Regions from separate parts of the Streptococcus sp. oral taxon 071 str. 73H25AP genome, predicted to be linked through region 2. Evidence: riboswitches for the same ligand, from Rfam matches in the RefSeq annotation. Region 2 holds a riboswitch; the other holds the start of a gene.
What was found. Region 2 has a riboswitch for thiamine pyrophosphate ahead of thiD (bifunctional hydroxymethylpyrimidine kinase/phosphomethylpyrimidine kinase). Riboswitches for the same ligand answer to the same signal wherever they lie in the genome.
Positions count from the first base shown of each region.

Region 1: linked by a shared signal. The riboswitch ahead of HMPREF9189_RS10615 (thiamine-binding protein) and the one ahead of thiD (bifunctional hydroxymethylpyrimidine kinase/phosphomethylpyrimidine kinase) in region 2 are both predicted to bind thiamine pyrophosphate.

Region 1 is NZ_GL397254.1:1,726,769-1,730,177, reverse strand. It holds gene polA (DNA polymerase I) at 1-1,161, shown strand, start outside; TPP riboswitch at 1,265-1,367, shown strand; gene HMPREF9189_RS10615 (thiamine-binding protein) at 1,438-1,728, shown strand; gene HMPREF9189_RS10610 (ABC transporter permease) at 1,691-2,449, shown strand; gene HMPREF9189_RS10605 (ABC transporter substrate-binding protein) at 2,487-3,409, shown strand, end outside.
Region 2 is NZ_GL397254.1:1,201,642-1,205,050, reverse strand. It holds gene HMPREF9189_RS08170 (hydroxyethylthiazole kinase) at 1-258, shown strand, start outside; gene thiE (thiamine phosphate synthase) at 251-883, shown strand; gene thiD (bifunctional hydroxymethylpyrimidine kinase/phosphomethylpyrimidine kinase) at 932-1,723, opposite strand; TPP riboswitch at 1,808-1,906, opposite strand; gene HMPREF9189_RS08155 (CopY/TcrY family copper transport repressor) at 2,090-2,485, shown strand; gene HMPREF9189_RS08150 (cupredoxin domain-containing protein) at 2,496-2,867, shown strand; gene HMPREF9189_RS08145 (heavy metal translocating P-type ATPase) at 2,877-3,409, shown strand, end outside.

The DNA of each region.
Region 1 (3,409 bases), 530 kb from region 2:
ATCAAGGTCAAAAAAGAAACCCTACTTGAGATGCAAGCTGAAAATGAGGTCGTCATTGAGCAACTCACTCAAGAGATTTACGAACTGGCTGATGAGGAGTTTAATATCAACTCCCCTAAGCAGTTGGGCGTCCTTCTCTTTGAAAAACTCGGCCTTCCTCTAGAATACACCAAGAAAACCAAGACAGGTTACTCGACAGCAGTGGATGTGCTGGAGCGTCTGGCTCCTATTGCACCGATTGTCAAAAAAATTCTAGACTACCGTCAGATTGCTAAGATTCAATCCACCTATGTGGTTAGCTTGCAGGATTGGATTTTAGATGATGGCAAGATCCACACGCGCTATGTGCAGGATTTGACCCAGACCGGGCGTTTGTCTAGTGTGGATCCAAACTTGCAAAATATTCCTGTGCGTTTGGAACAAGGCCGCCTCATTCGTAAGGCTTTTGTGCCAGAGTGGGAGGATAGTGTACTACTCAGCTCGGACTATTCACAGATTGAGTTGCGCGTTTTGGCTCATATCTCTAAAGATGAGCACTTAATTAAGGCCTTCCAAGAGGGAGCAGATATCCATACCTCGACGGCCATGCGGGTCTTTGGAATTGAACGTCCTGAGGATGTGACTCCAAATGACCGTCGCAATGCCAAGGCCGTCAACTTTGGAGTGGTTTACGGGATTTCAGATTTTGGTTTGGCGAACAATCTTGGTATTAGTCGTAAGAAGGCCAAAGCCTACATTGATACCTACTTTGAGCGTTTTCCTGGGATTAAAAACTATATGGAAGAAGTGGTACGTGAAGCGCGTGATAAGGGATATGTAGAGACCCTCTTCAAGCGTCGTCGAGAGCTACCAGATATCAATTCGCGCAACTTTAACATTCGTGGTTTTGCAGAGCGAACTGCCATTAACTCCCCTATTCAGGGTTCGGCAGCAGATATCCTCAAGATTGCTATGATCCAGCTAGACAAAGCTCTAGTTGAAGGTGGTTATCAGACCAAGATGCTCTTGCAAGTGCATGATGAAATCGTCCTTGAAGTTCCGAAATCAGAACTAGCAGCTGTCAAAGTACTAGTGAAACAAACCATGGAAGAAGCCATCCAACTCAGTGTTCCCCTTATCGCAGATGAAAATGAAGGGGCAACCTGGTACGAGGCTAAATAAGAAAGCTATGATAGAGTTTGAAGCGCGTGCCTTCAAGCTCTTTTTCATGATTTTCTGTAAGCAGTTTCCTTGACTTTTCCTTGTATTTGCGTTACTATATGTCCATATAAGATATGGGAGTCTGTGTACAGTCTGAGAGGAAGTGTTAAACTTCGACCGCACCTGATCTGGGTAATGCCAGCGTAGGGAACGATACTTAGCCGAATTCTGCACCTTTTCCATATATGGAAGGGGTTTTCTTTTTGTCAAAAGGAAACCTGAGAAGAGGAGGTTTTTATGAAAGCAAGCATTGCCTTGCAAGTCTTGCCCCTATCACAGGGGATTGATCGAATTGCTATTATCGATCAAGTGATTGCTTATCTGCAAGCTCAGTCCGTGACCATGGTGGTGACACCCTTTGAAACGGTCTTGGAAGGGGAGTTTGATGAGCTTATGCGCATTCTCAAAGAAGCTCTTGAAGTGGCCGGGCAGGAGGCAGATAATGTCTTTGCCAATGTCAAAATAAATGTAGGAGAGATTTTAAGTATTGATGACAAACTTGAAAAGTATACTGAGACGACACATTAGTCTATTGGGTTTTCTAGGAGTCTTGTCAATCTGGCAGTTAGCGGGAGTATTCAAACTTTTACCCAAGTTTATCCTGCCAACTCCTCTTGAGATTCTCCAGTCCTTTGTTCGTGACAGAGAATTTCTCTGGTACCATAGCTGGGCGACCTTGAGAGTGGCTTTGCTAGGTCTAGTCTTAGGAGTCTTGATTGCCTGTCTTATGGCGGTGCTCATGGATAGTCTCTCTTGGCTCAATGACTTGATTTATCCCATGATGGTGGTTATCCAGACCATTCCGACCATTGCCATAGCGCCTATCTTGGTCTTGTGGTTGGGTTATGGGATTTTACCCAAGATTGTCTTGATTATTCTGACGACAACCTTCCCTATCATTGTTAGTATCTTGGACGGTTTTAGGCATTGTGACAAGGATATGCTGACCTTGTTTAGTCTGATGCGAGCAAACCCTTGGCAAATCCTTTGGCATTTTAAAATCCCGGTCAGTCTGCCCTACTTTTATGCAGGTCTGAGGGTCAGTGTCTCCTACGCCTTTATCACAACCGTGGTGTCTGAGTGGTTGGGAGGTTTTGAAGGTCTTGGTGTTTATATGATTCAGTCTAAAAAACTGTTTCAGTATGATACCATGTTTGCCATTATTATTCTGGTGTCGATTATCAGTCTTCTAGGTATGAAGCTGGTCGATATCAGTGAAAAATATGTGATTAAATGGAAACGTACTTAAAATAGAGCGTTTTTGAAAAAGAAAAGAGGAAATGAAAATGAAGAAAACATGGAAAGTGTTTTTAACGCTTGTAACAGCTCTTGTAGCTGTCGTGCTTGTGGCTTGTGGTCAAGGAACTGCTTCTAAGGACAACAAAGAAGCAGAAGTTAAGAAGATTGACTTTATCCTAGACTGGACGCCAAATACCAACCACACAGGTCTTTATGTAGCAAAGGAAAAAGGCTATTTCAAAGAAGTTGGAGTGGATGTTGACTTGAAATTGCCACCAGAAGAAAGTTCTTCAGACTTGGTGATCAATGGCAAGGCACCATTTGCTATCTATTTCCAAGACTACATGGCTAAGAAATTAGAAAAAGGGGCAGGCATCACTGCCGTTGCCGCTATCGTTGAGCACAACACATCAGGAATCATCTCACGTAAATCGGACAATGTCAGCAGTCCAAAGGACTTGGTTGGGAAGAAATACGGAACTTGGAATGACCCGACTGAACTTGCTATGTTGAAAACCTTGGTGGAATCTCAAGGTGGAGACTTCGAAAAGGTCGAAAAAGTACCAAACAACGACTCAAACTCCATCACACCAATTGCCAATGGCGTCTTTGACACTGCTTGGATCTACTATGGGTGGGACGGTATCCTTGCCAAATCTCAAGGTGTAGACGCCAACTTCATGTACTTGAAAGACTATGTCAAGGAATTTGACTACTACTCACCAGTTATTATCGCAAACAACGACTATCTCAAAGACAACAAGGAAGAAGCTCGTAAAGTCATCCAAGCCATCAAAAAAGGCTACCAATATGCTATGGAACATCCAGAAGAAGCTGCGGATATTCTCATCAAGAATGCACCTGAACTCAAGGAAAAACGTGACTTTGTCATCGAATCGCAAAAATACTTGTCAAAAGAATACGCAAGTGACAAGGAAAAATGGGGACAATTTGATGCTGCTCGCTGGAA
Region 2 (3,409 bases):
AATGGCTGTGCAGAATTAGACTGGATAACAGGGACAGGAGACTTAGTTGGAGCCTTGACAGCCGTTTTTCTTAGCCAAGGAAAGACTGCCTTTGAAGCTTCTTGCCTAGCGGTCTCTTATCTCAATATCGCTGCTGAGAGAATAGTTGTCCAAGGAATGGGATTGGAAGATTTTCGTTGCCAAGTTCTCAATCAACTCTCTCTCCTAAAAAGAGCCGAAAATTGGCTAGAAGCCATCAAAGGAGACTTTTATGAATAGAGAAGTACTTAAACTGTATCTAGTAACCAATCGCTACCAAGATTCCTTGGAAAACTTTCTTGAAAAAGTCGAGACGGCCTGCCGTTCAGGTGTTACCATCATCCAATTACGAGAAAAAAATCTCACCACCAATCAATACTATCAACTGGCAAAACAAGTCAAGGAAATAACAGATGCCTATCAGGTACCCTTGATAATCGATGATCGATTGGATATCTGTCTAGCAGTCGATGCTGCAGGTTTGCATATTGGCGACGATGAACTACCCGTTTCGGTTGCCCGCAAAGTCTTGGGTCCTGAAAAAATCCTCGGTGTCACTGCTAAAACGGTTAAAAGAGCTCTCGAAGCAGAAACATCGGGTGCGGATTACTTGGGGACAGGAGCTATTTTCCCGACTACGACCAAGGAAAATGCGCCTATCACCCTGATTTCAACCTTGAAAACAATTTGCCAAACGGTCGCCATTCCAGTAGTTGCTATCGGAGGCCTGACGTCAGAGAATATTGACCAACTTATCGGCACGGGTATAGCTGGAGTAGCTGTCGTACGTGATTTGATGCAGGCAGAAGATATTGAGGCGAAAACACAAGCCTTTTTAACAAAGCTAGATGACATTGTTTCCTAATCAAAAACTCTCTAATTCCCTTAAAGTAGGAGCTAGAGAGTTTTTTTCTTAATCTTTAAAAGTTGTATGATTGACTGGTCCAGAACCATGTCCGAGTTGAGGAGCGTCTTGGATGGCTTTTGTGATAAAGGCCTTGGCCTTATCAACTGCCTGGTAAAGACTTCTGCCCTTGGCTAGTTCAGCTGTAATCACTGCAGCAAAGGTACATCCAGTACCATGGGTGTGACAGGTTTGAATTCTTGGGCTTTCCCAGACAAATTGCTCCTCCTTGGTAAAGAGGAAATCCTTTGCACCACCTTCAAGATGGCCACCTTTGATAACAACAGACTGAGGACCAAATTCTTTTAAAATCAGGCGACCAGCACGCTGCATGTCTTCTGGATCATGAATCGAAAAACCAACAATCTCTTCTGCCTCAGGAAGATTCGGAGTGATAATGGTTGCAAGGGGAAGCAGATTTGTTTTTAGGTAGTCTCTGGCACTAGAATCAATCAGGGTGTCCCCGCTTGTTGCGACCATAACAGGGTCCAGCACATAGGGACAGTCCAGCTTTTTAAGATAGGGTTGGATGATCTCCATGATCTCAGTAGTTGCCAACATCCCTGTTTTTACAGCCTGAGGCTTGATATCCGAAAAGACACTATCCAATTGAGCTTCCAGCATTTGGTTGGAGACGTGTTCGATTAATTGAACGCCTCTGGTATTTTGAGCGACAAGGCTGGTCACAACGGCCATTCCATAGACATCTCTAGCTTGGAATGACTTTAAATCAGCCATAATGCCAGCACCGCCACTAGGGTCAGTCCCTGCAATGGTTAGAGCAACGGGTAAATAAGTCATCTAAAACCTCCCAACCAACTGAAGTTTGTATTCTTAAGAACAAGCTAGTCTGTTTGAGGAAAGTAATAGAAGACCAGCTAGTCCTCATCATCATTTCCACTTCCATCAGCTAGCATTACCTAGATTGAGTCAAAGGGATCTAACAGTTGTTAATCTCAGCTTTACGCACCCCTAGTGGTTGTTTTCTTTTTTCTACAGTATAGCATATTTTTATAGTTTATATAGTGAAATTTGACTGCAAATCTCTCATCAAATGCTTAAAATTCTATTTTTCAAAGAAAAGATTAATTTTATAATTGACAAATGTAGATTTTCGGAGTATACTAATAACTGTAATCGACGAATGTAGATTTTGGAGGTGTGCTAATGCAGATTTCAGATGCAGAATGGCAAGTTATGAAGATTGTTTGGATGCAGGGGGAACAGACCAGTAGGGATTTGATCAGGGTTCTGGCAGAGCGGTTTGACTGGTCCAAGTCCACGGTTCAGACCCTTTTGGCTCGTCTGGTTGAGAAAGAGTGCTTGACCAGGAAAAAAGAGGGCAAGTCCTTTATTTATTCAGCCCTTTTAACTCTAGACCAAAGTCGAGACTTGCTTGTCCAAGATATCAAAGACAAGGTTTGTTCTCGTAGGATTAAGAGCTTGCTGGCTGATTTGATTGTGGAATGTGATTTCACTCAGGCTGACTTGAAAGACTTGGAAGTTGTGATTTCTGAGAAAAAAGCTAGCGCAGTTGCGGAAGTAAAATGTAATTGTATGTAAAGGAGACGCCATGTTAAATAGTATTGTAACCATTATTTGTATTGCCCTTATCGCGTTTATCTTGTTTTGGTTTTTCAAAAAGCCTGAAAAATCTGGACAAAAGGCCCAGCAAAAAAACGGCTACCAAGAGATTCGAGTGGAAGTCATGGGGGGCTATACGCCTGAGTTGATTATTCTTAAAAAATCAGTGCCAGCACGTATTGTCTTTGACCGTAAGGACCCTTCACCCTGTCTGGATCAGATTGTTTTTCCAGACTTTGGTGTACATGCGGACCTGCCTATGGGGGAAGAGTATGTAGTGGAAATCACACCTGAACAGGCTGGGGAGTTTGGCTTTGCATGTGGCATGAACATGATGCACGGTAAGATGATTGTAGAGTAGGAGGAAATGATGACTGAAATTATGAAAGCAAACTTAGAAAATGGCATTCAAAAAATCCGTATTCGAGCTGAAAAAGGTTATCATCCTGCCCATATCCAGCTTCAAAAGGGAATTCCAGCTGAGATTACCTTTCATCGTGCTACTCCTTCAAACTGTTATAAGGAAATTCTGTTTGAAGAAGAAGGCATCTTGGAACCAATCGGCGTAGATGAAGAGAAGACAATTCATTTTACACCTCAAGAGTTGGGTGAGCATGAATTCTCATGTGGTATGAAGATGCAAAAGGGAAGCTATACCGTAGTTGAGAAGACTCGAAAATCTCTATCCCTCTTGCAACGTTTTTGGATTACTAGTATCTTTACTGTGCCTCTTGTTTTCCTCATGATTGGGATGTTGACAGGGACTATCAGTCATCCAGTTATGCATTGGGGCACCTTTTTAGCCACAACGCCTATCATGTTAGTAGCAGGTGGTCCTTATATCCAGAGTGCTTGGGCCAGCTTTAAAAAGCACAATGCCAACATGGATACCTTGGTTGCTCT